One region of the Pontibacillus yanchengensis genome, then DNA from elsewhere that is predicted to be linked to it. Evidence: riboswitches for the same ligand, from Rfam matches in the RefSeq annotation. Region 1 holds a riboswitch; the other holds the start of a gene.
The links. A riboswitch is a leader RNA that binds a small molecule or an ion and turns the genes downstream of it on or off. The one in region 1 is predicted to bind glycine.
Positions count from the first base shown of each region.

Region 2: another riboswitch for glycine. It lies ahead of GLW08_RS06055 (ACT domain-containing protein); the one in region 1 lies ahead of gcvT (glycine cleavage system aminomethyltransferase GcvT).

Region 1 covers NZ_WMEU01000002.1:414,811-430,963, forward strand. The annotation lists gene GLW08_RS09225 (hypothetical protein) at 1-423, shown strand, start outside; gene GLW08_RS09230 (phosphate ABC transporter ATP-binding protein) at 429-1,127, shown strand; gene GLW08_RS09235 (ABC transporter permease) at 1,149-1,919, shown strand; gene GLW08_RS09240 (DUF2759 domain-containing protein) at 1,987-2,169, opposite strand; gene GLW08_RS09245 (MBL fold metallo-hydrolase) at 2,336-2,962, shown strand; gene GLW08_RS09250 (SAM-dependent methyltransferase) at 3,229-4,311, shown strand; gene GLW08_RS09255 (DUF2626 domain-containing protein) at 4,359-4,601, opposite strand; gene GLW08_RS09260 (Spx/MgsR family RNA polymerase-binding regulatory protein) at 4,942-5,328, shown strand; tRNA gene GLW08_RS09265 (tRNA-Gln) at 5,433-5,504, opposite strand; gene GLW08_RS09270 (hypothetical protein) at 5,558-5,956, opposite strand; gene comGF (competence type IV pilus minor pilin ComGF) at 5,922-6,356, opposite strand; gene GLW08_RS09280 (hypothetical protein) at 6,337-6,681, opposite strand; gene comGD (competence type IV pilus minor pilin ComGD) at 6,665-7,102, opposite strand; gene comGC (competence type IV pilus major pilin ComGC) at 7,092-7,397, opposite strand; gene comGB (competence type IV pilus assembly protein ComGB) at 7,413-8,474, opposite strand; gene comGA (competence type IV pilus ATPase ComGA) at 8,440-9,447, opposite strand; gene GLW08_RS09305 (shikimate kinase) at 9,605-10,105, shown strand; gene GLW08_RS09310 (YqzE family protein) at 10,150-10,344, shown strand; gene GLW08_RS09315 (YqhG family protein) at 10,433-11,281, opposite strand; gene GLW08_RS09320 (DEAD/DEAH box helicase) at 11,259-12,920, opposite strand; glycine riboswitch at 13,097-13,189, shown strand; glycine riboswitch at 13,193-13,299, shown strand; gene gcvT (glycine cleavage system aminomethyltransferase GcvT) at 13,411-14,514, shown strand; gene gcvPA (aminomethyl-transferring glycine dehydrogenase subunit GcvPA) at 14,538-15,887, shown strand; gene gcvPB (aminomethyl-transferring glycine dehydrogenase subunit GcvPB) at 15,877-16,153, shown strand, end outside.
Region 2 covers NZ_WMEU01000001.1:1,247,390-1,263,542, forward strand. The annotation lists gene GLW08_RS06010 (hypothetical protein) at 44-193, opposite strand; gene GLW08_RS06015 (DUF3939 domain-containing protein) at 375-866, shown strand; gene GLW08_RS06020 (M48 family metallopeptidase) at 1,934-3,124, opposite strand; gene GLW08_RS06025 (SCO family protein) at 3,298-3,885, shown strand; gene GLW08_RS06030 (ABC transporter ATP-binding protein) at 4,032-4,829, opposite strand; gene GLW08_RS06035 (ABC transporter permease) at 4,807-5,826, opposite strand; gene GLW08_RS06040 (ABC transporter substrate-binding protein) at 5,839-6,831, opposite strand; gene GLW08_RS06045 (fatty acid--CoA ligase family protein) at 7,079-8,620, opposite strand; gene GLW08_RS06050 (PFL family protein) at 8,962-10,323, opposite strand; gene GLW08_RS06055 (ACT domain-containing protein) at 10,339-10,614, opposite strand; glycine riboswitch at 10,756-10,831, opposite strand; gene GLW08_RS06060 (metallophosphoesterase) at 11,516-12,301, opposite strand; gene GLW08_RS06065 (SDR family oxidoreductase) at 12,369-13,205, opposite strand; gene GLW08_RS06070 (lipoate--protein ligase) at 13,424-14,428, opposite strand; gene GLW08_RS06075 (MBL fold metallo-hydrolase) at 14,527-15,261, opposite strand; gene yhfH (protein YhfH) at 15,447-15,572, shown strand; gene GLW08_RS06085 (LacI family DNA-binding transcriptional regulator) at 16,111-16,153, opposite strand, start outside.

The sequences.
Region 1 (16,153 bases):
AATGGATTTGAAGCTAGTGTTGATTCATACTTGTTGTTAAAAGTAAATGCTGAACAGGAACAAATGCAATTTCAATTCCATGATAAAGAGACAAAAAAACTTCAATCATCCTTCACAATTCCCATGTTGCAATCCAATTCAGGTTATTATTGGACGCCTTCTTATGAATGGCATGAGAAAACGAACACACTTTATACGTACGCTCCTAAATATGCTGCATCTTTATTCGAATACGAGGAATCCTATAAGTTAATCACCTATAATCCTAAAGAGGATATTAAGCGGGTAATCCAAAATAATGTTGAACATACCCCTATTAAATGTTCCCCGTCAGGGAAGTATTGTCTAATGGGGTACCAATCAACGAAACTTATTGATGTAGACGAACAACATGTGCGGCAAATCATATACAACGAGAGGTGAGTATATTGAGTACTCAAACGATGTATTCTTTTCAAAATGTCAGTAAAGGACCTCTACAAAATATTAACTTATCAATAGAAACTGGGGAGAAGGTAATAATATTTGGTCCTTCAGGTGCTGGTAAAAGCACCTTATTGCATTTGTTTAACCGATTGCAGGATCCGGATAGTGGAGAGATTCTCTTCAATGGTAAGTCTCTTTCTTCCTATCATATCCCTAACCTCAGAACTCAAGCTGGTTTGGTTATGCAAGCGCCTCATCTATTTCCGGGAACTGTACTTGAAAATATTAAGTATGGTCCATCTTTAAGAGGGAAGTGGAGAGAGAAGGAAGCAGAAGAACTTTTGTCTTATGTACAACTTCCAGCTGAATACAAAAATCGGGATGTAAATCATTTATCAGGGGGAGAGCAACAACGGGTGTCATTGGCTAGGACACTTGCTAATAAGCCAGATGTATTATTACTAGATGAGCCTACTAGTGCATTAGACCAGCATACTATCGAAGAGATAGAAGAGGTATTAGAATGCCTAATTCAAGAAAATCAACTAACGATGATTATGGTTACCCATAACCTAAGACAGGCTAAAAGGTTAGGAGATAAAGGTTTGTTCCTTTCAGAAGGGGAGATTTTAGAATCAGGACCTATCTCAACTATGCTCCAAAACCCCACTACAGAATCATTACAGTCATTTCTGGCTTAAATCGTTGAAGGAGTTGTGCCAATGTCCCCGGATATTTCCAATCAATCGTTACTCTTTTTATTTATATTCGTGCTCGTACCATTATGGTTATCCTACTATTATCAGTTGGGATTAAAAAAAGATATTGTCTGGTCTTCAATAAGAGGAGCAGTGCAGTTATTTCTTATAGGATATGCTCTAAATTTCTTATTTGATTTACCTGCTATTCAAGGTATTCCCCTCATGCTATCTGTTATGATCACAGTTGCTAGTTTTCATGCAAGGAAAAAGGGTGAAGGTATTCCAAGGATGTTAGCAACGATTTTTATAGGATTGATTCTTATTGAGATTAGTGTTCTTTCCTTATGGCTTTTAGCAGGCATGATTGAGTTTACTCCATCCCAGGTAATTCCGATGAGCGGTATGGTTATAGGCAATAGCATGGTGGCGATGGGATTAGCTTTAGAAAGAATGAAAAGTGAATTTAGAGAGAATGAGGGACGAATTCTGGCAGCTTTATCGCTTGGGGCTAAACCAAATCAATCTTCAAAGATTATTCTACAACAAACATTACAATCTTCTTTAATTCCTAATGTGGATAAATTGAAGACAATTGGGCTTGTTCAATTGCCCGGAATGATGACAGGTTTGATTCTCGGAGGCGTAAATCCTGTAACAGCGATAAAGTATCAATTAGTCATCTCGTTAAGTATTTTTTCGGCAGTATCCATAAGTGCTATTTATATTACATTAATGACATACCGTTATTTTTACAATGATCGTATGCAACTAAAGCAAATGGAAAGTGATTAGGGAATAAGGATGTGACTAATAAAAAATCCTCTCATAGCAATTGAGAGGATTGGACATTATTAGTGTATTAGTGGCCTCCGCCACCGCTACTTGTGAACTGAGAAATAATCGTCATAATGGAAAAGAACCCAAATACTAACGTGGAAATACCAGCAAAGGCTACTGCGAATAGATTTTTTGTTTTTAATTCACGGAAAACTGCCACTGCGCAAAGAATTGTAACGAATAACATCATGATTGCTAATGTCATATTCCCTAACCTCCTTTTTACACATCTACTATTGCAGATGGTAAACATCTTCATTTACTATAATTAATATGTATCTTTTCTATTCTTCTCATACATTTTAAACGACTTTTCTCTGTTTGTCGAGATATTATTAGTAGTTTTATACATTATTTCAGGGGGTATTTTAATGAAACTAGAACAGTTGCCACTAGGGCCTTTAGGAACGAATTGTTATGTTATCAAAGAAGATCAGAGAGCACTTATTGTAGATCCGGGTGGAGAGGCCGATAAGTTAATTCGAATGATTGAACGAAGAGAGTTACAACCAGTTGCTATTTTACTTACGCATGCACATTTTGACCATATTGGTGCTCTTGATGAAATTAGAGATCACTTCAATATTGAAGTGTATATGCATGAGGAAGAACAAAACTGGTTAATGGATCCTGAAAAAAACGGATCAGCCTTATTTGGGATGGTTACATCGAGCATCACCGCTCGAAAAGCTGAACACTTTATCGATAAAGGTACTATGGAAGTAGAAGGATTTTTATTTGAAATTCGTTATACACCTGGTCACTCACCTGGGAGTATTTCGTTTGTCTTCCATGAAGCAGGCTATGCAGTCGTAGGGGATACACTATTTGCTGGAGGTATTGGAAGAACAGATCTACCTGGAGGAAATATGGAAACACTATTATCAAGCATTAAAACGCAATTAATGGATTTACCTGACGATATGGAAATTTGTCCAGGTCATGGAAATATGACTACAGTGGAAGAAGAAAGGAAAAACAACCCTTTTCTAAACTAGGTCTAAGGAAAATCATCATATATAAGAAAAAGCAGGCATACCTATGAATAACAACTAGGACATGCTTGCTTTTTTATTTATCTTATAGGCTAAGGTAAACAAAAGTGTTGATTATTAGTGACAGGAAAAATAGGCAAGAAGAAAAGTTATTCAATGGGGTGTGGTGCTGTGCTTTAGCCGGACTAGAGCGGACGATGGTGGGAGGTTACGATCAACATTTCAAGTTTCGGAGCAGCTTTTCCGATTTTCTATGGGAGGAGGAAAAAATGGAAAAATTCATACAAAATCTAATGCAAGAACAAAATGAAACGTTTATGCCTTTTGATACCTTTATTTCGTATGCTCTTTATCATCCTGTTCATGGATATTATCAAAAGCAGCGAACGAAAATAGGGACAAAAGGTGATTTTTATACCTCTAGCCATGTAGGCGAAATCTTTGGAAAATTAGTTGCTTATTATTTTGATAGGGTGGCCAGATGTGCTCGCTTGCCTTTGCATATATGTGAAATTGGTGGAGGGGATGGTCGTTTTGCACGGACTGTATGTGAAACATTAGCTAACTTAAAAAGGGATTTTAAGTATGATTTAATAGATATAAGCACAGCGAACCAACGAATAGCAAGTGAATTAGTTAATGATTTTCAGGAGTGTAGAGTTTATGATTCACTAACAGCTTGGGGAGAAGAACGTGTCGGTTTTTCTGGGATATTTTTTTCAAATGAATGGTTAGATGCACAACCTGTTAAAGTAGTCAAAAAAGAGCAAGGGGTAATTTATGAAATAGGAATATCTGTTCGTGATAATAAATTAATTGAAGCGAAACGTCCTGCCGATGAAGTAATTACAAAGTTCTTGGATGACTATGAATATAAGTTTAAGGATGGACAAAAAATGGAAGTCCCTTTATATATGAGTGAGCAGGCATCATCTCTTTCCTCCTATTTAAAGAAGGGGATAATCGTGACGGTTGATTATGGTTATACGCATCATGAATGCTCTCAACCATCAAGAAGGAATGGTAGTCTAAGAGGGTACAAAAGTCATCAAGTTATTGATAACATTTTGGAGAAACCTGGAGCTTACGATATCACACATCATGTACATTGGGATACATGGGAAAAAATTTCTGAAGAAAAAGGATTACAATCAGTAAGTAGAACAAAACAGAATGAATGGCTCCTCCAATTGGGAATTCTTGACCATTTGAAAACAAATACCAATGGGGACCCATTTTCCTGTAATCAAAAACAAAATCGCGCAATACGATCTTTTGTATTAGGCGACCAAATGACAAACAGCTTTGACGTATGTATTCAATCAAAGAATGTAAGTCTTGTATGTTCCTAGAACAAAAAAAACCCTGCGTTTAATTGATAAAACGCAGGAGCTTTTTTTTAGTGCCCAAATGATGGGGTTAATAAGAATGCAGTATAATACGTAAATCCGATAAAGAAGACCGTTAAATAAGCGCCAAATATGTACATATACATACGCTCGGATAGTTTGAGATAACTTAATGTTATGAAAAATACTGTTTGAACTAAGAATAAAATCGTCGCGTCTGGCATTTCACCGACAAAAAACATAACAGTGAAAATTCCTGTCCAAAAGGCAAGTACGCGGAACATACGATCCATACCGAATCCCCCTCCTTTATCCCAAAGGTGACTTATCATGGTAATTATAAACGACTTAAGCAAGATTGTAAATGTATTCATGTAAACAGCATCGATAATTCAATTATAGCATGTAGACATATATTAGTTATTTACTTCTTTACATAAAATTATACTTAATCCTTTAACATAAATAATTCTATTTTAAATTATGTCATACCACTTCTTAATCATTTATAAACACTTCTTTTTCAAAAAAATTCAAAGAAATTTCAAGCAAATAAGTGTACAAATGTTGAACAAAAATTATACAATGTATATAACAGAATTCCTTGAGACATAAAAAAGGAGAGATTTATACATGAGTGAATTGAAATTTTATACGTATCCTAGTTGTACATCTTGTAGAAGAACAAAGGCATGGTTGAAAAATCAGGAGGTTACTTTTAAAGAACGTCACATCTTTCGTGAAACTCCAACGTATGACGAATTATTAGAAATATTACAATTAACAACAAACGGTATCGACGAAATATTGGCGACACGTGGAAAAACTTATAAATCATTAGACGTTGATGTAGATAATTTAAGCATTTCAGAATTTATAGAATTGGTGATGAATGAACCTAAATTGTTAAGAAGGCCAATTGTAACCGATGGCGAAAAGTTAGTAGTGGGATATAACGAAGATGGTTTGAAGAGTATTGCAAAAGTAAAACAGGATTTCCTTTTATCTAATATTTCATAAATTAATTACCTCTCCCTTGTAAATATAAACATTTATATGAAATGTTGATGAATATACAAAACACCCTGGCAAACGATGCCAGGGTGTTTTGTATAATAGTAGAACTGGGCTAGAAGGATTCGAACCTTCGCATGACGGAATCAAAATCCGCTGCCTTACCGCTTGGCTATAGCCCAATGGAAATACAATAATATCTTACCAACTTTCTCCCAATCTTATACGTAGAAAATTAATTTTTTTCAAGGTTGGTTTGTAAAGATGGGAATGATATATATTGTACAACTCCTTTCGTACTATTATTTTTAGTCTTAATGTGATATTCGACTCGAATGTTTTGATCATCTTGTAAACTTCCTCGTACTGTTGCATGACCATAAGGGTACTCATATACGTAATGTTGATCCAACTGAAATGATTGCTCCCTTGATTTTTGAAGCACGGTTGCATGTGCCATTTGAAACAAGGTTTCGAGTTGAATTTGTTCTCTTTCATTTTTAGTGAATAGCTGACTGTGTTGGAGTTCAAGTAATAACGCTGAGATAATAATCAAGGTGAATGTTGTTAATGCAAGAAGTAGAGGTAATACATATCCATTATCGTTCTGGAATAAGGCTGAAAACTTTTTCATAAGAATCCCCCTTAGTGGTAGTAACAGACATTACTAGGATATACTCATTTTCTGATACGGTATGGAAGTCTGTGACGTCGTGTATTAATATTTCATGGCCTTGACCATTTACTTGTCTACGTACACTAGATCCATATTGTTCAATCGTTATTCGCTTTCCGTCTGATTGAAGAAGATCAATTCCTCTAGGAGTATGAGTGAGGTGAATCGTTTTATGAATCTCATCTTGAATAAAGTGAAATAATTGATTCGCATCCATATCTTTCAATGTAGAGTATGGTTTATAAGTGGCTATTTGTTTTACGACAAAAGGTAAACTACTAAGAATAAGGAGGGAGAGGATCAATGCAAATAATGCTTCAATGAACGTAAAACCGTTTTTAATCATAGGTTTTTGCATAGAAACATTCCTGGGATTCTTTTTTCCGTTTGTTTTCCCATTTTACGCATCCTTTTATTAAGTTTGTTTCCTGTTTAAAGGTGAAAAAAATATGGTTTTGTTCGTGAATTTTTGAATAAGAAGTAGGGAAAATGGTTGTGGAATCCCATATGACATATTGCAACTCACTATGAAGCAGATGCATCATCATACGATTTTCTTCAAATTGTAGTTGCTCTTTGTGGATGGTTAAGAGGGAGGGGAGTAGGAATAACATTACAAAAATATATATGGAGAAAGCATATAATCCAGTAATCGCTAAGTAGCCTTTATCGTTCTGTAACATAAAACCTTCCTTTTCCAAATGGAAAAACCATTTTATAAGACTTCGTTGGCGTACGTATATAAAACGTTCCAGGTGATCTGATTCTTCCATTTACATCAAAATAAATTTTATTTGTGGAGGTAAACGTTTCGATCCACCACCCCTTGGGATATGGTACTTCTCGTATTAAACGGTGATTATATATTTCGTAATGATCCTTTTTTAGAAATACACTATAGGTTTCTCCTTCTGTCATTGTATCTTGTTGTATGGAGAGGATATCCGTTTTTAATTGCTTTAAAAACAGGTCCTCTTTGTATTCTCTATAGATGGATGTTGATAGTGGAATTGTAATAGACAATAGCACTGTCCAAATAGATAAAACCATCAGCATTTCTACTAATGTGAAACCATTACGGTGAAGAGGTGCATCATTCTTCACTTTTTCGCTTAACTAGCCCATTAGCTTCCATTATTAGTTCGTCTCCATTAGGGCAAGTTTCACTTTCTAAATATCCATCAGACATTAGAACATTAATACTCTCTGGAAACTCCCCTTTATCCATTTCATAAGTGTGGGCTTGTGTTTCTACGAGCTTAATAAATGCTTCACATCCCTTGTTCTGAACCACAGAATTGTTTGTAGAAATATGTGGAATGGTGATGAGTAATAAAGTAGAGATGATCATCAAAACAATTAACATCTCGATAAGTGTAAAGCCTTTTTCATTTTTCATAATGGAACTTCCTCTCTACATTTGATTCATCCATTGGAATAAGGGCATCATGATAGATGCGTAAATAACCATAATTAATATACCTAAAAACAGAAATAACGAGGGTTGAATCCAATTTAAAATACGATGAATGATGAATTGAATTTCCTCCATCATCCAGTGAGCATAAATGTCTAAATCCATTTCAAGGTTTCCATCATGTTGATTTCTCTGGATGATTGTTGCTAAATCTTTTTCTAAAAAATATTGGTTTGAAATTAATATATGAAATCCCTCACCTTCGCTTAATCCTGTGTATAGAGAACTGGAATAACAACTGAGGATAGGAAAATGCTGCTGGGTTTTCATAATAAGTAAACACTTTTGGATTGGAAGCCCTATTGAAAGCAATGAGCTCAAGTGATAAGCAAATAAGAATGTAGTTTGTTTTTGAAGAAAGGTTCTAAATACTGGGAGGTTTTGATAAATGGTGAGGCGATTTTGGAAAGAAATATAACGAGAGAGAATGCTCCACACGATACTGGTTACGATTAAGGTACTGATAAGAATGATAAAACCATAAAGGAATCGATCCATCCATTTCACTGTGTTTAACAAATCTGTTTCAGTTATATTCATTGACGAAAAAAGACTGATAAAGGAAGGAAGTAAATGAGCTTTGACAAATATAATCAAGCTAATCATGATAAACAATAAAATAGCTGGATATTGTATTGCCTTTTTTCCTTTAAGGATGAATTCTTGCTGCTTCATCACTAATTGAACGCTTTGATCTAAAGCATGTCGCAAATTCCCATAAGCTTTTGAAAAATAAAGATAGGATACGACATATTTTGAGAATCCTTGTGAGGATAAAACTTGATCAAGGGATTGGCCTGACAATAAACCGTCTTTAATGCTTGTAACTAGTGCCTTTTGTTGGGGATCAAATTGTAAAACTTCCAAAGCGGAAACAAGGGGGTATCCTCTCCCGATAAGAAGAGAGAGTCTCTTAAGAAATCGTTCTTGTTTACGTAAAGGTACAGAATGCTGAAACCAAGACTTAAATAATTTGCTTTGAAATGTAGCCAAGCGCATAGGCTTTCCTCCTTAAACGAGGAAAAGATGGGAAGGATTGATCTTGGTAAGGAGATATTCCATTAAAGGCATTTAATAAATGATTGTTATCTAACAGCTCCAGAATAGCTGCTCTAGTGTGTGGAGTACTTACCTCATCATGTTGAAGGAGTGGTAGTAGTTGTTGGGATGCTACGGCTACTAAGGTTTGCTGAAGATCCGTTTTTGTGACACCCATTTCCAACATTCTTGATAGTGTACCAAATGCGTCTTTAGCATGTAAGCTCGACAACACAAGGTGGCCAGTTTGCGCTGCTCTGATAGCAAATTTAGCTGTCGTAGCATCTCTTATTTCTCCTACCATGAGAATATCAGGATCATGACGTAAAGCAGCTTTTAAACCTGCGTTGTAATCAATACCTGCTTTTTCATTTACCTGTACTTGGAGAATATCTTTGAGTTGATTTTCAATGGGGTCCTCTAACGTAATCGTTTGAACTGACCGTTCCGCTAAAAGTGATTGAAGTAATGCGTATAATGTAGTTGTTTTGCCACTTCCTGTGGGGCCTGTGAATAAAACCAGCCCTGCCCTGTGATTCATCCAAGACTTAATGCGTTGTAACTGGTTAGGGTATAAAAATAGTTCATTTAGCTGTGGTACTTGTCTTTGAGGGAGAATTCGAATGGCTAGACTTTCAGTTGATTGGACGGGTAGCGTTGATAATCGCAAAGCGTAGGACTCTTTATCCTCCTTAAGAAAGGAAACTCCGTTTTGAGGAATTAGTATTTCTCCAATGTCCATACCAGATGTGAATTTCAAATAGGAGAGGAGTTGTTCATATTTGGAGAGGGAGAGGGTTTGTTTGTGAATTCGATTTCCATGGATACGATAATAGATAAATACATTATCTCCAAACGGACAAAAATGGATATCTGATGCTTGTGAGGAAATAGCATTGGAGAGAAGTTCATCGGTTTCTTGTGACACATTCATTTTTCATATAACACCTCCTGTTTTTAACTCCAGTTACTTACTTTCGACAAAAACTCTTATATTCCTTTTTTCTTTTAAAAATTTTTTCTTGGAAATGAACCTTGTATATTCGCTATAATGAATCATTAAGATGTACTTGAAATGAAAGGAGTAGACTATGATGAAAATTTATCTGATTGGTTTTATGGGAAGTGGAAAATCGAGTGTAGGAAAAAATCTAGCCACTTCCTTAGGCATTTCTTTCTTTGACACGGATTCGTATATAGAAGAATATACAGAAAAAGCTATCCCAGCTATATTTGCTGATGAAGGGGAGGAGGGCTTTAGACATTATGAATCAAATGCATTAGAGCAGCTGAGCGGTATAGAAGCGGTCGTTGCAACTGGTGGTGGCATAATTGAGAAAACAAGAAACAAGGATATCATGGATGAAGATGGAATCATAGTATATTTACATACAAATTTTGAAACAATAAGTCAACGGCTTCAAGAAGATAAAAATCGTCCACTTTGGAATCAAGATTTGAATAAACGAAAAGCTTTATATGAAAGACGTTTACCAATGTATAAACAATTTTCTCATTATATAGTTGAAACAGATGATAAAGAAGTGGAAGATATCATTTATGAGATTGAAGATGTTATGAAATTCTCCTAACAAGGACATAATAGTAATAAATGCACAATTCAGAGGTGAGTGTTATGTCTGGTAATGACTATGTGAAATTCATGACTCAAGAATTAGTGAAATACATGGACATGCCACATGAAGAAAAGCAGAAGCGGAAAGAAGACAAAAAGCTTCAGCGCCAACCTGCTTCAACTCAGATGTTTGGTGTATTGCCATTTGCGATTAAATTTTTGTTCAAACGTAATAAAGGAAAAAACAGAGGGTAGTTTTTATTACCCTCTGTTTTTTTTTGCTAGAAGATATCTAGTTCCAGCTTCTATGCCTTTTGGTGTGTTAGACGCATTGATTTTTCCTTTATGATTTTAATAACGAAAAAGATGTTTGTTGAACAAAGTAAAACATTCCGGAATTAATGATTTCTAGAGATACTTTAGGTTCAAAACGTTCTGCAAGTTTTGCTAATTCAGATTGATAGCGTTCTTTTGCAGCGTTCACCCCTTCTAGCTCTTCTTCAGACATCTCAGAATGTACTTCAATTTGCTTGCTGTAAAAATAATCTAATAACTCTTTTTCATCCTGTAGTTTTTTATGAGATGCGTCTATCCATGAATCTTCATGTGAACTTATTTGATTTTCAGTGTATTTCTCAATTCTTTTTAATGCACTACTGACACGAATGATAGGAGTGAGAGTGAAACAATAATCAGGAATAATAGGTGTTAACTGTACATTATTCACCTTTTCCAAGAATTCCGGTACTATAGCTCCTGTAATTAAATGAATTCCAACAGATAAGATTTCATTCCGCTTATGAGTTCCTTGATAATGAATACTTAAATTAATGTTTAACCAGGGTGTTAAAGCTGTTTGATGGGTTAGCCCATCTATCTTTTCATATTGTTTCGTTACCTTACCTTTGTCTTTTAGTGTGTTAAAAATTTGATGAAGTCTCGGTGAGCCAAAATGAATCCATTCCCCTTTTTCTTCTTTTTTATCTGGATTTGTGATAAAGGTAACTTTCATTGGAATTCCTTTGCCTCCAACACGCTTAACATAGTTCCAGTAAAAAGGGCGGTTCATGAGAGTTTCATCTAGCTCATCAGTAAGTTGGACAGTCATGACACCTTGTTGATTATCCAATATCTCACATTGATTTGCCAAAAAGTACCGCTGCAAAAAATTATGAAGCTCCGCTTGTTTCATCTTCTCCCTCCTTTTCTTGGGCATAGGAAATGACAGAAGAAAGGTTGTTTAGTTTCACTTTCATTTCACCTACGGACCCTGACTGAGTAAAAATATCTTGTATCTCTGTTTCAATATTATCAATGTCTAATTTCTGCAATATGGCATCTAGATTTCCGACTACTCGTTGGAACAAATGAATTTTTTCATATAATAAAGATAGAACATGCTCTTCAATGGTATCTTGAATAGCAAAATTGTATATGTTTACATCTTCTTTCTGACCAAAACGATGAATTCGTCCAATTCGTTGTTCTAATCGCATCGGATTCCAAGGAAGGTCATAATTGATCATATTATTGCAAAATTGAAGATTTATGCCTTCACCGCCAGCTTCGGTAGCAATAAGGACCTGGGCTTGATTTTGAAAAAGTTGCTTCATCCAATCCTTTTTACTTCGTTTAAAGCCCCCTCTAAATGGAACGGAGGTAATGCCATGTTGTTGCAAATACCATTGTAAGTAAAATTGCGACGCACGGTATTCAGTAAAAATAATAAACTTTTGGTCCGTTTTAGAAATGAGCTCAACAACTTTTTTAGCCTTCGCATGGTGAGGCATTTGCTGGATGTGAGAAATCATCTCTTGTAACTGTTCCGCACGAGTTGGATGGATCTCTTCATTTTTTAGCATGTTTTGAATGGAGAGGAAACAAGCTTCTCTACTAGAACATAACTCTCTTAAAAGAGTAATGTTCGTAAAGGCCATCCCTCCACTAGAGATTTCGGTTAAAAACTTATATGCTTCTTGTTCTTCTTTTGTGAATTCTATATTCACAGTCTCTACGTGTCTCTTCGTCCAATCTACACCTGTTTCATCTCGTCGGTTACGAACCATTACTTTATTGACCAGGGATTTTAAGTGATGGTCATTTGAGAGTTGATTCCTATTTTTACCGAACCTTTTAGTGAAGTCTTCATAATTACCCAAATGTCCTGGTTTTAAAATAGATACAAGATTGAATATATCTATTAAGTGATTCTGTACAGGTGTTGCGGTAAGTAGTAAGCAATATTTTTTCTTAAGCTTTTGCACAAATTCATAGTTTTTGGTTTTATGATTTTTTAATTTATGCGCTTCATCAATAATGACCATATCGTAATCTGTATCTAAGATGAGATCGCGGTGAGGTGCCCTTTTTGCCGTGTCCATAGAGGAAACAACAACATCATATCCCCATATATGGGTTTTTCGTTGTGCTGCTGCTGGAATATAAAATTTTTGATTCATCTCTAGTACCCATTGATTGACTAAGGAAGCGGGGGCCAAAATTAGAACTTTTTTGACGAGACCTCTAATCATATATTCCTTTAATATCAATCCAGCCTCAATCGTTTTACCTAAACCCACCTCATCAGCAAGAATGGCACGACCGTTCATTTGCTCGACAACTTGTTCTGCACATGCCAACTGGTGAGGTAGAAAATCTACCTGAGGTAAATATTGAGGGGATGTAAGGCCCTTAAACTCTGGTGTAGATAGTTGTTTTGATGTTTCATAGGCCATTTGAAATAAATCCCATGAACAAAAGGGACCTTCAGACATGAGTTCGTTTTCCAATGAAGCATCAATCGAAGTGTGAAGATCGATGTTTTGGTTCATTCTATTCTCACCTCAAATTATAGATTATTATAGAATATCCTGTCTTTAATAATGGTTTTCAGGTACACACCAAGGAATGCCTATGGTATAATGACACTAATTTATAATCTATTGTTCACATATCTTATGGTTTTTATGATATAGCTACATATTTTTTCTAATTTTCATAATAGCGAATGATTACAAGAGGAGAGACTACTTTTATGGTAGCGCCGAAGGAGCAAGCTGTTGTAGCGAATCTCTCAGGCAAAAAAGACTCTTGTAGGACGCACCTCTGGAGAGTGCCTTTTTATTTAGGGCCACCCAAGAAGCAAGCAGTTTTCATTTTTGATGAATACACTTTACCTAAACTGTGAAACTTTCTGGTGAATGGACAGGGAATAACACTAAGGATGTGGATTCTCTGTTTTTTTATGTCTTTTTTTCAGAAAATTATGACAAGAACTAGACTTGAATACGTTTTGAGTAAAGCTAGAATGGGGGAAAAATGATGTCCGATTTAAAACGAACGCCACTTTATCCTGAGTTTGAAAAAGCTGGGGCGAAAACCGTTGATTTTGGTGGATGGGAAATGCCTGTACAGTTTTCTTCTATTATAGAGGAACACAAAGCAACCAGGACAACAGCAGGGTTATTCGATGTGTCTCATATGGGAGAAATTTATGTAGAGGGCCCTGAAAGTGAAGCCTTCTTGCAAAGAATGTTAACAAATGATGTATCGAAGTTAACTCCAAACAGAGCGCAATATACCATCATGTGTTATGAAAATGGTGGTACAGTAGATGATCTACTGGTATATAAGTTGGATGAGCAAAAATATTTACTAGTGGTGAATGCAGCTAATACAGAGAAAGACTTTAATTGGCTGAAAGACAATCTTGTCGAGGAGGCAATTGTAGAAAATCAATCTGATCACTATGTGCAACTAGCCATACAAGGACCAAAAGCAGAAATGATTTTACAAAAGCTTACCAAAACAGATTTGGCGGAAATAAAATTCTTTCGGTTTAAGCAAGGTGTCTCGTTTGAAGGAGTAGACCACCTAGCCCTTGTGTCTAGAACAGGTTATACGGGAGAAGATGGGTTTGAAATCTATCTCCATCCAGATTCTGGACAAGCTTTATGGCAAGCTATAGTTAGAATAGGAGAGAAGGATGGTTTACAACCTGTTGGGTTAGGTGCTAGAGATACGCTTCGGTTTGAAGCAAATCTTGCATTATATGGACAGGAGCTTAGCTCTGAAATAACCCCCGTGGAAGCTGGACTTTCCTTTGCAGTAAAAACAAATAAAGAAGCAGACTTTATGGGGAAAGAAGTTTTAAAGAAACAAAAGGAAAAAGGACCAGCACGAAAGCTTGTTGGTATAGAAATGGTCGATAAAGGTATTCCTCGTCATGGGTATCCTGTGTATATAGATGAAGAACAGGTAGGTTTTATTACGTCAGGTACTCAATCACCTACGTTAGAGAAACGCATTGGTTTAGCATTATTACCAGTCGCATATATTTCGGAGGGACAAGAAGTTATTGTTCAAGTGCGTAAACGTAAGCTGCGTGCAAAAGTGGTACCAACACCGTTTTACAAAAGATCTTAGGAAGAAAAGGGGGAGGAACATCTATGACCTTTCGATATTTACCAATGACTACTAAAGATAAAGAGTCCATGCTTGATGCTATTGGGGTGAAGTCGACTAATGAATTGTTTCAAGACATTCCAGAAGCGATTCGGTACAATGGCGACCTTCAGATTAAGCCAGCCTTAAGTGAGCCGGTATTAATGCGTGAATTATCACGCTTAGCAAATAAAAACATCAACACCCAACAATATACTTCTTTTCTAGGGGCTGGTGTGTATGATCATTACATCCCTTCCATAGTAAATCATGTTATTTCACGTTCGGAATTTTATACGGCATATACACCCTATCAGCCTGAAATTTCCCAAGGGGAGCTGCAGGCAATTTTTGAATTTCAAACAATGATATCCGAATTAACTGGGATGGAAGTATCGAATTCCTCTATGTATGACGGAGGTACAGCTCTTGCAGAAGCAGTTACCTTAAGTGCCGGACAAACGAAGAAAAAGAAAGTTATTGTATCAAAAGCAATACACCCACAATCAAGAGAAGTCATTCAAACATATGCAAAAGGTCCAAATTTGGAAGTCATTGAAATCGATACAAAGGATGGAATAACTGATATCAAGGCTCTAGAACAAGAACTTGATGAAAATACCGCTAGTGTAGTTATCTCTTATCCAAACTTCTATGGTCAAGTTGAACCGTTAGCTGAGGTGCAGAGACTTTTAGAAGATCACAAAGCAATGTTCATTGTCTCAAGTAATCCACTTTCTTTAGGGTATCTCACCCCACCAGGAGAGTTTGGTGCAGATATTGTCGTCGGGGATACACAGGTATTTGGCATACCAGCACAATTTGGGGGGCCACATTGTGGCTATTTTGCAACTACAAGCAAATTAATGAGAAAGGTACCTGGTCGTCTCGTTGGACAAACAAAAGATGAGGAAGGCCGAAGAGGGTTTGTTCTTACTTTACAAGCTCGTGAACAACACATAAGACGTGATAAAGCTACCTCTAATATTTGTTCCAACCAAGCCCTGAATGCCTTAGCTACATCTGTTGCTTTAAGTGCCTTAGGAAAACAAGGACTAAAAGAGATGGCCTATCAAAATATGCAAAAAGCTCGTTATGCATTTGCTAAACTTCAGGAAGCTGGTATGAAGGTTAAATTCAAGGGTGCATTCTTTAATGAAGTTGTATTGGATTGCCAAAAATCAATTAACACAATCAATCAAAAGCTTCAGGAAAAAGGGTATATTGGCGGTTTCGATCTTGAATCGACAGATCCTAGTCTTAGCGGTTGTATGTTAATAGCTATTACAGAAATGCGTACAAAAGAAGAAATCGATGCCTTTGTCACAGAATTGAGGGATATACATGTTGAATGAAAACTTTCCACTGATTTTTGAACGTAGTCAAGAAGGTCGTATGGGATATAGTTTACCTGATTTAGATGTACCTGAAGTTGATATTGAACTGGATGAACAATATGTTCGAAAGAGTGATGCTGATCTACCTGAGGTAAGTGAGCTTCAAATAATGCGTCATTATACAGCACTATCGACACGAAACCATGGTGTTGATTCAGGTTTTTATCCATTAGGCTCTTGTACCATGAAGTATAATCCAAAAATCAATGAAGATGTAGCTCGTA
Region 2 (16,153 bases), on a different contig from region 1:
GAATAAATTATGAATAAGCATTTCGCTGATTAATGCGAGTGTCTTATTCAACATTTACTTCTGGGGATTCTGCTTCATATGTTAAATCCGCATCTATGACGTGACTAGTGTATCCGCCATCGCTCATTCCAAAGTCCGGATTCAAAGGAGTGTAGATTTTTAGCTCTCGGTCCGTTTCTGGATCATGATTCATAATGCTCTCTCCTTTTATCACTTTTTCTTAGAATGTGCAAAATAAGTGAAATTTAAACGTCTTAGGCTGAGAGTATAATTACTTCTTTTCAGTGTGTTTGTATACACATGAAGGTCAAAAAAGAGTTTTATCGAATATTAAGAAATAGGGAAATATGTCGTTAGCCAAAGGAGGAATGATTATGTGGGGAAGAAAAAAAAGAAATAACAAGAAAAAAGATACGCATCAATATTCTAATGACGAACTTCCAAAACGTGATGTATCCATTCATGAAGTCCGACAAGCTATCCAACGGTTTACTTCTCACCTACCAAACGGCGTAGAACTCCAAACCATTATTAATGAAGATAACACAATCAATTACGAGTTACTTTCACCTTATTTAGATGCAACCCCCAATGAAACTTATTACATGTCTAAGGAAACATATGAGGTTTTTGATGAGAAGGATAAGCAGCTTGCTTTTGATTTAGATCACATACAGCAAGCAATTGATAGATACATGAAACAAACGAATGAGTTACCTATCATTGATGGTGATCCCTATAATAAGGTTAATTACTTCAAACTTGAACGACTAGGTCTCATATCCTACAGACCAGAATTTACATTTTATATTACGGACGAAGAATATTTAATAACGTACGAAGCACCTTCTTCCAAAAAAGGTTAATTTACCTTTGTGGAATGGTGCTTTTTCAGTAGTTAATTACATGCTTGATATTCCCAAATAGCCTCATTATCTTGAAGACTTGGATTCGAGATAATGGGGCTTTTATTGGTTATAAGAGGAATATTTCCGTTGCCTTAGTTAGACTAAAGGTGTCCTGGGAACAACTCGCGTCCTGCCGTGAGCTGGCAAGCTACCTTTGCGGGAAAATCGCCCTCAGGGGATCTTGCCTACCTCTTTCTCCGGCGGGAGTCTCGTCGTTCCCAGGCCACCTCCCGCGATGTTTGAGATGAACGGATACATGGCGTTAAACAAACGAACGCAAAGATGGGCCGGGCAATTGGGTCGGTCGCTCCTATTTTTCAAAAGTAGCTCCTGTTTTTCGATTCTTGCTCCGAAAGCAGGAAAAGTAGCTCCAGTGCCCATGTTTTTATCGCAGAGATATGACAAGTCCCTGTGCTGTATTATGGAGACTATCGTGAAAAACAGATGTGTCGAGAACACAGGAAAGAGAGCTATTTCCCGGCCCATCTTTTCTCTTATTCACACCACGGAAACAATCCACTCCCCCCCAAACTATCTCGATTTCAAGTCTTCAAGATTATGCCTCGTTTGTTGAACAGCTTTTTGGCCTTTTATTTCAGTCAAAAAAAATTAAGACCATTCTTTAACATAGCATAAATAATAAAAAAAAGGACCAATGCCTCTAGGGCATTGGTCAAAAAAGAGACGACTGGTTAACTTTTGAGTGAGGGAATTACTCTGTGAACAAGTGTTGGAACTTATTCACCATGCACGTTACACAATGAGGTGTAAAGTACACAAGACTCATTAAGGCACTCATCTAAATGAATGACTAATTTGTCTTATATTTATTTTAATATAGTCTTGAATAAAAGTAACCGAAAAAGATTTGCGGAATACCGCAAGCGATTGCGTTATTGGAATAAAATACCAACATGAGGTTTTACAGGGAGTTTAGGATATTTCGGAACCTCACATGTAAAGACATCCGAATATCCCCTCTTTTTTATCATTATTTTTATATAACTTTCCTCAAGAATGATGTGTTATTCCTTATTTTCTTGGGCTTGTTTCATTATTTCTATCCGTTTTTTTATAGGAGGGTGGGTATACCTGAACCATTTCACAAATAGTGAAGGATTAATGTCACTCTTTGATTCAACCGCTAGTGAACGATAGCCTTCAATAGCAGGTTCTAGTGAATCAGTATGTTCAATTGCATATTGATCTGCTGAAAGTTCCATTTGCCTGGATACCCATAAATACATCGGTTCTGTTGCAAATAATAAAATTGATGTAATGAGCAACAGAAGTGGTATCGACTTTAAATCTGTTACAGCACGCAAATCCCATCGTCTTTTGAAACGTTGAAATATGCAAGGAATGATGATGGCAAGTCCTTTAAGTAAAATCAAACTGAATAGCAGCGATCCTAGCACACCCCAATATACATGATTTTTTACATAATGGGCAATTTCATGAGCTAAGATAAACAGAACTTCGTCTTCCTGCATATTTTCTATTGTTGTATCCCATATGACAATTCGTTTTTGAGGACCCAACCCTGTTACATAGGCATTAAAGGTTGATGTTTTTTCACTCATATTCACTTCATAGATGTTCGATTCCGAAATACCTGCTTCGTTTGCCATTCCAACAATTTCGTCTTTTATTGCGGTTTCACGCAAGGGCTGAAAATTTTCGAAAATTGGATCAATCCATACTGGTTGAATATACAAGAGAAACAAGGAAATCGGTAGAGCAATCATCCATATCGATAGCCACCAGTAGCGGCGAAATTTCATCATACACATTCGCGCTACTATTACGAGACCACTAATAATGAGAATAAAGAAAAGAGATTTTACTCCCCACTCCCCTAGCCAGTCCTTGATCGGTTGATGATTTACATCAGCCCATTGTGCCATTCCATAACCAAGTATATCTAAGGGTAAGGAAATTAATTGAAATCCCAGTGCCAAGCTTGCTCCATAAACTAAAGAACGAACCCATTCCCTTCCAAAATTCCGTTCTATAATCTGTGTATATGTATGATGAAAGGCAGACTGTAGTACCGCCCAAAGTACTACCCATGTGAATGTTGTCTGGGTAAAGTAATATGCGTGCCTAAATGCTGCATATTTTGAATTAGAATATGTTTCTAGATCATAAAGAAAACTAAAGTATAACCAAAGGACGGCTAAAAAGATGCCATATCCAAGAATGCCCTTTTTCATTCGTATCCCTCTCCTCTGCTACTTCTATTGTACTAAGTTTGTTAGTACGTATTCAATTTTCAGCCATACTTTTGTCATTAGTTGTTCACCAATTGCATGCCTTTTTCATAGGAAAATCTTGTATCATTAAAGTATGAAATCATGATTCTTTTATGATGCAAGGAGGACCAGAGATGCGAAAAAAATGGTATATATTGTTCATCTCAATTTTAGTAGTAGGAGTCGGAATTGGTATTAGCTACTTAGAGTTTTGGCGGGATGCAGGAGTTCAACTTCCTACGGATGTTAGTATGACAACACCTTATGGAGAAACATATAATCTGGATGATATGGATAAAAAAGTCCGTATTGTAGAATTTATGTACACAGCTTGCCCCGATGTATGTCCGTTAACAACACAACGCATGATGCATTTAAAGGAACAATTTAAATCAGATGGTGTGTACGGAGATCAAGTTGAATTTCTTACCATCAGTATTGATCCTGAAAATGATACACCAGAACGCCTAAGAAAATATATGGAAGTATATAATGCAGATCACGATAAAGCTTGGACATTCCTTCGAGGTTCATTAGACGACACAAAAAAATTAGCTGATCCATTCCGTTTTTTATTTAAAGATAACGGCACTGATTATATTGTTCATACTTCCTATGCTTATCTAATTGATGAAAAAAATTACCTAGTAGCCAAGTTCCCAATGGGAGAAGGTTTTGATAAAGACCGAGTATATGATCAAGTAATGGGTCTGGTGAACTAAAGAAAAGCGCAAGCGTTAGATATTGACTTATCGTAAGGAGAAATAGGAGGTTTGCTAGTTGCTGGGCACGGGAGCTAGACGTGTGAGCGACAGAACTTATGTTACTAATACAAAAGAGGCTATCCATCTGGATAGCCTCTTTATCATTATTTATGAAGCAATGTCTTATCATCAGCAAGCGCTTTTCCTCTAATCTGCTGAAACTTCTCAACTAAATCCTGAACGCTCATCTGTCTCTTCTCTTCCTCATTTGCCTCAAAAATAATCTGTCCTTCATCCATCATCACAAGTCTATTCCCCATCTGCAGTGCCTGTTCCATATCATGGGTGACCATGAGCGTTGTTAAGTTATTATCTCGGATAACATCTTGTGTGATATTGGTAATATGCTCAGCTCTGGCTGGGTCTAATGCTGCTGTATGTTCATCTAGAAGCAGCAATCTCGGCTCTGTAAATGTAGCCATCAGTAAGGATAACGCCTGACGTTCTCCTCCTGACAGTAAGCCAACTTTGGTGTGGAGTCGGTTGGCTAGGCCTACATTCAAATCGGTTAACGTTTGCTGAAACTCTTTTTTGCGATTGGAGCTTACACCTCGTCTAAGTCCTCTTTTATTTGTACGCCCTAAGGCAAGGGCTAAATTCTCTTCTATACTCATGTTGGGTGCTGTGCCAGACATCGGATCTTGGAAAACACGCCCAATCCACTTGGCTCGTTTATGCTCGGGAACGAAGGTTACATTTTTGTCATCGATTGAAATCATGCCTTCATCAGGAAATAATACACCAGCTACCATATTCAGTAGCGTCGATTTGCCTGCGCCATTACTTCCAATGACGGTAACAAAATCCCCCTCATTCAAGGTTAGTGATAGTCCTTGGATGGCTTTTTTCTCATCTGGTGTTCCCTGGTAGAACACTTTCTCAATCTGTTTGAGCTGTAGCAACTTCATTCCTCCTCTCCTCATCTAAACTTTGCTGCATGGCCTTTTGCTTTTTCATACGTTCCGATCGCTCACGCCAGCTGCTCCACATGTTCGGCAGTACGAGTGCGCCCGTTACAATAATAGCTGTGATAAGTTTCAGGTCACTAGCCTTCACGAACTCTAACTGCATCGCAACAGCTAAAATAACGCGGTACACAATGGCTCCCAACACCACGGCTAGGGTTGTTCTTGCAATGGATTTTTTTCCAAAGATCCCTTCCCCAATAATGACCGAAGCAAGACCTACAATGATCATGCCAATTCCTAAACCGACGTCAGCGAATCCATTATACTGAACAATTAGCGATCCACTGAACGCAACAAGGGCATTGGATAGCCCAAGGCCGAAAATAACATAGTTGCTTGTGTTTGCTGAAAAGCTCTTTACCATCTTCGCATTATCTCCCGTAGCTCGTAACGCAAGACCATTATCCGTGTGAAGGAACCAATCTAGTGCTTTTTTTACGATGATAACGACGATACCGATGCTCACCAGAATGAAAAAGCTTGTCGGTAAAAAGGAAGAAAGGCCCATAGCTTTGAATGGTGAACTTAGAATGCTATCCAACTGCATCGCATCCCATAAGGAGCGCCCTTGATTCAATGCTGTTGTTTCGTTTAAAAGGGGGATGTTGGGCCTTCCCATAATTCGAAGATTGATGGAATACAGCGCAATCATCATGAGAATCCCCGCTAATAATGAGTTGATTTTTCCTTTCGTATGAAGCAGGCCAGTGACGCACCCTGCCAGGAAACCAGCCGCTCCACCTGCAATCGTTGCAAGAACAGGAGAGATACCACTTACAATCATGACAGAGGTAACAGCCCCTCCAGTGACAAAGCTCCCATCTACCGTTAAGTCGGGAAAGTCGAGTATGCGAAAGGTAAGGTAAACCCCTAACGCCATAACCGCGTATATTAGTCCTGATTCCATTGCTCCAAATAATGCACTAACCATACTTTCCCTCCTCTACGGCTCAATCACTTCGGCGTCTTTCTTCCATTCATCTTTAAGATCTACACCCATTTTTTCAGCTGCGTCTTTATTGATTTGTAGCTTTAAATTCTGTGGGTAAGATACTGGAATCTCGCCTGGGTTTTTTCCTTCTTCTAGGATCTTCAAGGCTTTCTGTCCAGCTTCATAACCGATATCAAAGTAATCAAATCCGTATGCTGCAAAGCCACCACGTTTAACAGAATCTAATTCTCCTACGAAGACTGGTGTGTCTTGCTGTTGTCCTACTTGAAGAACAGACTCAAGCGCACTCACGACGGTGTTATCTGTAATAATATAAAATGCATCTACTTTACCAGCCAGCGATTCTGCAGCTTGTTTCACTTCAGCTGTAGATGTAACCGTTGCTTCATTTATGTCTAGCTTTCCATCAGCTAGCTTCTTCACGTTTTTAACCTGAGCTACCGAGTTCTGTTCACTTGGATTATAAATCATTCCAACTTTCTTCGCTCCTGTTTCTTTAATAAAATCAATTGTATTTGGTACCGCATCAGGATGTGTATCTGTTGTTCCAGTTACATTTCCACCCGGGTTTTCCATTGATTCTACTAAACTAGAACCGACTGGATCCGTTACAGAAGTGAACACAATTGGAATATCGTTTGTAACATTTAGAGCACTCTGTGCACTTGGCGTTGAATTTGCAAAAATCAAGTCCACATCGTCACCTGCAAACTTTTTGGCGATGGTTTGGTTATTCTTCGCATCCCCTTGCGCCAACTGTACGTCAAATTCCGCTTTCACACCTTCATCCTTAAATGCTTGTTTGAACCCTTTTTGTGCAGCGTCTAATGATGGGTGCTCAACGATTTGTGTTACACCAATTTTATATGTCTCTTTTTGCTTTTCTTTATCATTAGAAGCCTCCGCATTACCAGATTCAGAGCTTCCACAACCTACTAATGAAATTAAACCTACAATTAAAATAAGTGCTAACCACTTTTTCATTTGTTTCTCCCCCTTTAATTACTTTATCACTTTTACGCTTCTACGCTTTTATGTATTAAAATTTACAGGAAAATATACTTTGTTTCAAGGGTTTTTTGAAAATTTCTGTCATTAAATATAGAATCCTTGTATCGTTAAGAGAGGGAAAATAGGATAAAGATCACCATAGAGGTATTCTCGGAATATGTGAGGTTTGTTTGGAGAAAACAAAAAAGGATGCCCCTCCAGGACATCCTTTTCCCATATATTAATACGTAACACGTTGGCGTAAGCTCTTTCTTAAAATTTTACCGGTCGTATTCTTTGGCAATTCATCCAAAAACTCGATGGATGTCGGAAGCTTGTACTTAGCGAGGTGGCCAGCACAGTAATCCACCAGTTCTTGTTCTGTAACAGCGGAGGCTTCATTTAGTACCACGAAGGCTTGTACCGCTTCTCCTAGATTTGGATCTGGTGTTCCAATGACTGCTACTTCTGTAATATTTGGATGCTTGTATAACACTTCTTCCACTTCTCTTGGATAAACATTATACCCTCCTACTAGAATCATATCTTTCTTACGATCGACAATATAAAAATATCCTTCCTCATCGACCTCAGCCATATCCCCAGTGTAAAGCCAACCATCACGCAAGGCTACAGCAGTTTCTTCATCGAGTTTATAATAGCCCTTCATCACATTTGGTCCGCGAACGATTAATTCTCCAACCTCACCTGGTGGCAACTCTTCTCCTAGCTCATCCACAACCCGGTTTTCAACATTCCATATACTCTGTCCAATAGATCCAGCTTTGCGTGGTCTATCAAGTGGATTGAAACATGTTACTGGAGAGGCTTCTGATAACCCATATCCTTCTGAAACCATGACATTAAAGGTGTTCTCAAACTCCTGCAATAAAGCAACCGGCATAGATGCGCCACCAGAAATACACAGGCGCACACTACTAAAGTCCTCTGTATGACCTTCACTTGATTGTAATAGGTAATTATACATGGTAGGAACACCCGCGAATACAGTAGCTTCCCATTTACTAGCCACTTGGAAAGTCTCTTGAGGAGAGAATTTAGGTACGATAATGACAGTTCCACCATTCATCAACGGTGCGTTCAGTGAAACCGTTAAGCAAAACACGTGGAACATCGGCAACGCTGCAATGACCTTATCATTTGTATCGTATTGTAAATAGTCTGCTACATCTTTCGCATTGGAATAAATATTCTTATGAGTGAGCATAGCGCCTTTTGGAGCCCCTGTGGTTCCTGAAGTGTACAAAATGACAGCAATATCCTCTTCATCGATGGTTGGACGTTCAAATTGAAGCGATCCTTCCTTCACAAGGTTTGTAAACGATTTCATTCTATCGCTTAATTGACTTTGCTGCCAATTAGAGTCTTGGCTTGTCTCAGCAATGATATAATGTTCAATTAAAGGTAAGTCATGTGCCATTTCCTCAAACGTTTCAACAAACAAATCCATTGTAATAACAGCTTTTACGTCACCATTTTTCAAAATATAACTCATTTCGTCTGCAGTATAAATCGGGTTGATAGGTATTACAGTTAACCCTAAGCGTAGTGCGCCATATAATCCAATCATAAAATAAGGGCTATTGCCTGTTACAAGTGCAATATGATCTCCCTTTTCATAGCCAAGCTCTCTCAAACTAGCAGCAAACTTGGTTATAGAACCTTCTAGCTCTTGATAGCTTGTTTCTTGATCCTGAAAAATATAAGCCGTCTTGGTGGGATTCTTTCTTGTGGTGATCGACAACTGATCACTTAAATTCATGAACATGTTCCCCCTAATTGTGAATGAATAGTCATTCATTTCTGAGTTAAATTCATATTTATTATAAAATACTGACAACTTTCTAGCAAGCTATTCGTATGAAGCGTTTTCAAATTATGTGTTATCATCACTAATTCTGGCTTCAGGTTGCTTTTTTGCTCTCTTCCAACCCACTTATGCTCGCTTCAGATCGCTTTTTGCTCTCTTCCATCCTACTTATATTGACCCACTGTCCCTTCTTTCGTTCACGTGTATTAGCTCGATTCCTTGTTTCTTTTTCTCTCCAAAAAAATCGCATGTGCATTCTATTCAGAATACACATGCGAGCTTTCCTAATAGCATTAATTTATCAACGATTGTAATGGAGCCGGTATTCTTCCGCCTCTCTTCACAAATCCTTCAGAACTGAAAGGATTAACTCCCATTACGGGGGCTCGGCCTAATAGACCTCCAAACTCAACCATTGTCCCTTCTTCTTTATCTGGTACTGGGATCACTCGTACAGCTGTTGTTTTTTTGTTGATCATCCCGATGGCTGCTTCGTCTGCAATAATACCTGAGAGCGTTTCGGCAGATGCTTCTCCTGATAAAGCGATCATGTCTAGTCCAACTGAGCACACACAGGTCATGGCTTCTAGTTTTGGTAACGTCAGGGAGCCATCATTCACTCCTTGAATCATGCCATTGTCCTCACTGACTGGAATAAACGCACCGCTTAATCCACCTACATACGAACTAGCCATAGCTCCACCTTTTTTCACAGCGTCATTCATTAGTGCTAGAGCGGCAATAGTCCCGTGAGTTCCAACACGTTCCACACCAATCTCTTCTAGGATTTCTGCTACACTATCGTTCAATGCGTTTGTTGGTGCAAGGGATAAATCTAAAATACCAAATGGCACATCGAGTTGATCCGCAACGGCTCTCCCAACTAGCTCTCCAGCGCGCGTAATTTTAAAGACGGTTTTCTTAATCACTTGAGAGACTTCACCGAGATCTGCTTCTGGGTGTTTTTTCAGTGCATTTAATACAACCCCAGGTCCACTTACGCCTACATTCAGTACGGCGTCTCCTTCACCTGTACCATGGAAAGCGCCGGCCATAAATGGATTATCTTCTACTGGGTTTGAGAAAACAACTAGCTTTGCACATGCGATGCCGTCCTGGTCTCTTGTGTTTTCAGAAGCTTCCTTAATAATCGTACCCATTTGTTTAACGACATCCATGTTAATACCTGTTCTTGTCGTGGCTACAGAAATCGATGCACAAACGCGGTCTGTTACGGTCAATGCCTCTGCCAAGGAATCTAGCAACACTTGGTCACCTTTTGTTACTCCTTTATGAACAAGAGCTGAATAGCCTCCGATAAAATCAACACCTATATCCGCTGCTGCTTTATCTAATGTTTTCGCCAGTTCAATCGCCTGTTCTCTTGTTGCATTGCCAAGTAACTCCGAAATAGGAGTAACCGCAATTCGTTTATTTATGATTGGTACACCATACTCTTTTTCCACCTGCTCAGCATATGGCTTTAGGTTTTTTGCATAGCTCACTATTTTATCATACACACGTGTTTGCATAGCTGAGAAATCTGCATCCGCACAATCCTTGAGATCGATTCCAATAGTAACCGTGCGTATATCTAAGTTTTCCATTTGAACCATGCGTACGGTTTCTGTAATTTCATCTAATCCGATATTCATTGTGAATCGCCCTCCTTATATTCGATGCATAGCTTGAAAGACTTCTTCAAGCTGTAGATTAATTTTGACACCGAGCTCTTCGCCAATCTCATTTAATGTTTGGCGAACGGAATCGAGATCCTCAATTTGCGTTACGTCTACAATCATCATCATCGTAAAGAAATCCTCCACGATTGTTTGATTAATATCTAACACGTTTATCTCTTTTTCAGATAAAACAGTTGTAACCTTTGCGATAATTCCTACTTGGTCTTTACCAAGAACACTGACTACTGCGCGTCGATTTTCCATGTTGCGTCACCTCGTCTATTTGATTTGTTCTAATAAGTCTTATCTTTTCTTAACCTGTCCTCGACATTAAAAAAGATTGGAATCCATACATCCAATCTCATTCAGGCAGTCGTCAAACATACTAAGCTACTTTTAAGTACATCTAACAATCCTGTCCGGTTGCCTGAGATTGTGAACCCTTCGGCGCCGTTTAAACGGTCTCTCCAGAATTTGCTCCTGTTATAGTGTCACCCATAACACTCGTTGCATATATGCAGTTGCGATAAAGGTTATGGTATCAGGCTTCTATGTAATGGTCAATATAGAAAACTTACCAGCTCATTTTCTTATTGTTAGGCTAAAACTCTCTGAAATAGAAAAATCATAAGTTCCAAGATCCCGTTGTAGCACTATTGGTGCATATATTTGGTTGTCGCTCCTATTTTTCAATTGTTGATCCTAATTTCAACAACTCGCTCCTATATTAAAAGGCGCTCCTGTTTCGATTCTTGCTCTGAAATCATTGGAAGTTGCTCCAGAGAGCCACAACACTTAGCCTCCCTTTACGAAAAACTAGGTATCGTTTCAATCATCAAGATAAGATTGGGAGAGTTTTCTCTTGGTATTCTAGTATTCCTGCTGCGTTACTAATTCAGCATGGTGGAAAAGAAGCTGAGTTATGAAAACTGGAAGCAGTTAAATGAATATATAAGAGAGTATATCGACAATCACGCAGAAGACGATGAGGATGGAAGTCTATATAAATTCTTTATATCCTCTTATAAAGAATAGAGTGATCTAAAAAACTGCTCATCCCAATAACAAGGGATGAGCAGTTTTTTAAATAGTATAAGGTTTATTCTGCTTACAAGTCTAGCTCTAATGCCTCTGCCCGAGGTGAACAAGGCGTGTGCGATTTTCTTTACGATAACTCATGAATCGTAACTTCACTTCGAACCATGAAGCGAATGTTCCAGCGAGATTGACCGATTCCTTTTGAAATGTAAAATGTTCCATTTGAATGTACATGCTGGCCTTTGTAAATCCCCCTTTTTGCTAATCTTCCCATGTCGGCAACTTTAAATAAATAAGGGACGTTCACCTGTTTTCCATGCAGATGGCCTGAAACAAGCATCGTATAAGACTCTTTCAAATCATCCACTATGTCAGGGTCATGGGTCAAAACAAGAATATCTTTAATAAGAGGATTGGAAAATTGGAAACTCCGCTTTATATCATGATGTCCTTGGCAAAAGTCATCAATTCCTACAATAAATAAATCCTCTTTTTCTACATACTCATTTTTTAACAAATGAACCTGATACTTACCTAAAATTTCTTCCAGTTTATGAACCTCTTCAATATACCTATCATGATTGCCTAGTACAGCATACGTTTCCACACCTGTTTGCTGTATCATGGTTAAAAAGCGCTCTAGCTTAGGGAATTCTTTTTCATTTTTATCAATAAAGTCTCCTGTTAAAAACACATAATCAGGCTGTTCATCTTCAATCAGTTGTTTAAGTGTTGTAATAGGCACACGTAAATGCTTAATATGAAGATCACTAATTTGGATAACCTTCTTTTTAGCCTTACTATCCCACTTCACACGCTCTACCTTCAACCATCTTGTAGGAAGTAGGAACAACACATCCCATACAATGGCAACAGCTAATACGCTGATAATAATAATTAATACAATCTCCAAAATGATTTCACCTACTGATTCTTCTAACTGTATATATTAGTCTATAAAGCTATTTTAAAAATAGAAGCTATAACCCTACTTCCTTTTCGCTCCATTCCCAAAACATTTTTGCCAGTTGCTCATCATTTGCCTTATTGGTAATAGGGACAATGGATTCATTATAGTAATAGTCGCCACTCTTCCCTTCCACTTCAGGGCTGGTTGCTAAATAAATGGCAGTACTTGCTCCCTTTTCAGGTGTTCGAAAGAATGGGCTTAGAAAGATCATAACACGCTTACCAAAGCCTGTATTTCTATTCACACCGAGACTAGTAGCCACAGCACCTGGATGAACAGCATTAACCGTAACACTACTATTCTGAAGTCTTCTTGCCAACTCTTTCGTAAACAACACATTTGCAAGCTTCGATTGACCGTATGCTTTCATAACATTGTAGCTTTTGGTTAAATGAGGGTCTTCAAAATGAATTTCCCCCCACTTATGAGCTCCAGATGACACAACAACAATTCGACCAGCCTCTGCACGCTGTAAGGACTCTATAAGTAAATTCGTTAACAAGAAGTGCCCTAGATGATTCACACCTAGTTGTGCTTCGAAACCATCCTCCGTTTCCTCTCGTTTTAAATGAACAACACCTGCATTATTCACAAGAATATCTAATTTGCCATAACGTTGTTTGAATTCACTAGCAAATGATCGAATACTTTCCAAGTTCCCTAAGTCACAGATCATTAAATCAATTGCTTCTGATTGGCTATCCTGTTTAGCCACCTCAAGTGCGGCCTGTCCTCTTGCTTCATTTCGACAAGCCATTACAACATGTATACCTTGTTTAGCTAATTGAGTAGTCGTAGCTAAACCCATACCTGCATTTGCACCTGTTACTATCGCTATTTTATGCATACCTTAATCCCCTTTGTAAAAATTTCTCGGGGCGCTTCGCTCAACTCCGAGGCTTAAGCAAAGCCTTTTAGTGACGATTTTTGCCACAGAGAGGATTTGCTTAAGACCCTGAGGAGAGGTAGGCGCTGGAGCTAAATATTAGGAAATGCGCAAGGGCCACTTTTATGAAAAAGAGGCGAAATCATGGTTGATTCCGCCCTGCTTCACACGTTTTTTTATTAATAGATTAGAGAAAGAAAATCCTCTCGGGATATACGACCAAGATAATGGGAGATATCCAAGTCTTGAATCGCCTCATCGATAGAGGAACGATCGTAACGTGTTCCGATTAAGCGATTTTCAATTTCGCTTACATCCCCTACACCAAAGAAGTCTCCATAAATCTTCGCATTCTCAATGTTTCCTTTTTTTACATCAAGACGTACGTCCACTGTACCACCATCAAAGCGATGAGAGTGCTGAATGTTTGCTGCAGGAGATTTTCCATAGTTCCATTCCCACTTCTGATAGCGTTCTTCAGAAAGCTCGTAGATCTTCTTCCAATCTTCTTCTGTTAGCTTATATTGTGGAACTTCTTCTATTGATTGAACATCGAAAATATATCTTAGAAGCATGTCCTTAAACGCCTGCATGGACATGCTTTCATCCACCTCGTCTGAAATATTTGCTACTCGACTGCGAATCGACTTAATTCCTTTCGAGCGGATTTTTTCAGATTTCACACGAAGAGCTGAAACAACGTTTTCAATCTCAGAATCGAACATAAGCGTACCATGACTGAACATGCGCCCCTTAGTCGAAAACTGAGCATTTCCTGAAATTTTACGACCATCTTCTAGCTGGACATCATTTCGTCCAGAGAGCTCTGCCTTCACACCTACTTTTTGCAGAGCATCTGTAACAGGCTTTGTAAACTTAGCAAAATCATGAAAGCTGTTGCCGTCATCCTTCGTTAAGAAACTGAAGTTCAAGTTTCCTAAATCGTGATATACAGCGCCCCCACCAGATAAGCGACGAACAACATGGATGCCATGCTCTTCCACATAATCGGTGTTAATTTCCTCAATCGTATTTTGATTTTTTCCAATGATAATAGAAGGCTCGTTTATATAAAACAGGAGATATGTATTGTTATTGTCTATATCTAAATTCTTCAATACATACTCTTCAATCGCTAGGTTAATTCGTGGATCTGTAATACCCTCATTATCTACAAATAGCATCATAACCAGTTTCCTCCTTCAATTCAGTCAACCATTCCTTTTCTTATTGTACTTGAAAGAAGTTGTACCTTCAATTCTAATGGTCTCATCGACCTAGATTATTCGGTTTCCCAAGTCAACCCTTCATCACACAGTCGAACCGTACCGTCGAATTTCTTACTGGCCTCATCTTGAAGCTTTGTCACATCACCAAAGTGTGGTAAATGGCTAAGCCACAGTTCTTTGACATTTGCTTCTTTAGCAATATGCGCGCATTCTGTACTTGTCATGTGGCCTGGCTTTGACCCATCCATACCATCATAAAAGTTGCTATCCGTAATTAATAAATCAGCATCCTTGCTGAATGGAATAAACGATTCATTGTAACTTGAGTCTGCTGTGTACACGACTGTATGTTTTCCATCGGTGATATTCATGGCATAGCATGGTACTGGATGATTCGTTTTAAGAAACGTTAGTGTAAAAGGGCCGATTTCAATGGATTGAGTAGGGTCATACTGCATACCTACTGTAAATTCATGACTTAACGTTTGGAAGGAAGCTTCATCTTCTTTGTGACCATAAATCGGCAATTGCTTATTTGTCTTTGCCAGTATGTTCTGGACCTTCCAAGCATACTGCATCACACCAATATCAGCTATATGATCAAAGTGATAATGGGAAATAATGATGGCGTTCAAATCCATTACATCCATTTTGGATTGCAATCTAGATAAGGCACCACTTCCACAATCCACTAATAAAGTGAAGCCTTCCGATGAAAAAATGTAACTAGACGTCGCTCCATTAGCTGCGGGATATCCTCCCCAAAATCCATTCACTGTTACTTTCATTGTCCTGCCTCCTATAATTAATTGTTGTAGTACTTGTACTGTTATTACGCTTCAATCCTAGTATATCAGTAAATTTACAGAAAAATAAAAAAAGTACAAGTTGTTATAATACAAATGGTTGTAATTTTAAATCTGTTGTAATACAATAAATATACACAAACTCATTGGAGGGATTTTCAATTATGATGAACGCTCTTGAATTTTTCAAAAACCTACCGGACAAAAAATGCGCAAAATGCGGAAATGCTTATGAGGAGCAAGCAGATTGCTACGGTAACCTTTGCGAAAACTGTGACGACCCAGCAAGATAGGCACACACTATTTCTATAGTCCATGTTGCCCCTCAGCCTAGACTCTAAACACCTTCTTAGTAAAATTGCCATTACATTACACATACAAACAACTACAAAGACTTTCCCTTAATGAGCGGATAGCGCAATGCTATCCGCTTTTTACTATTATATAACAGTTATGCTTGAATTTCTCATAAAGAAAGAGTAAGCATCCTTAATTAAGAGAACAAAAGCTCGGGGCGCCCGCTTAGGGACGTATATGCTGCGGCCCACTCGACGTGGGTCGGTTCGATGTTACTGCTTGAGGCGAACCTACAGGATGTAGGTCCGTTCGCTGGTGCTGCACGATACAGCGATCTTAATCGTACCTCCTTCAACCCAGAACTTCACCTGATTCCGTAGGAGATGAAGGAAACACGGGGAGCAATAACAATCGTGGGCGCTGGAGCCGGACTTGACCACATCATTTTTTAGTTATACACATGCATTGAATTTTATAGCTTAGCGTACTATAAAAAAGTGTCTTTGAAGCAATTTGCTTCAAAGACACTTTTATTTACATAGGGATTGCCATAGGTTTTGCGGTAGAAGAACGCTTT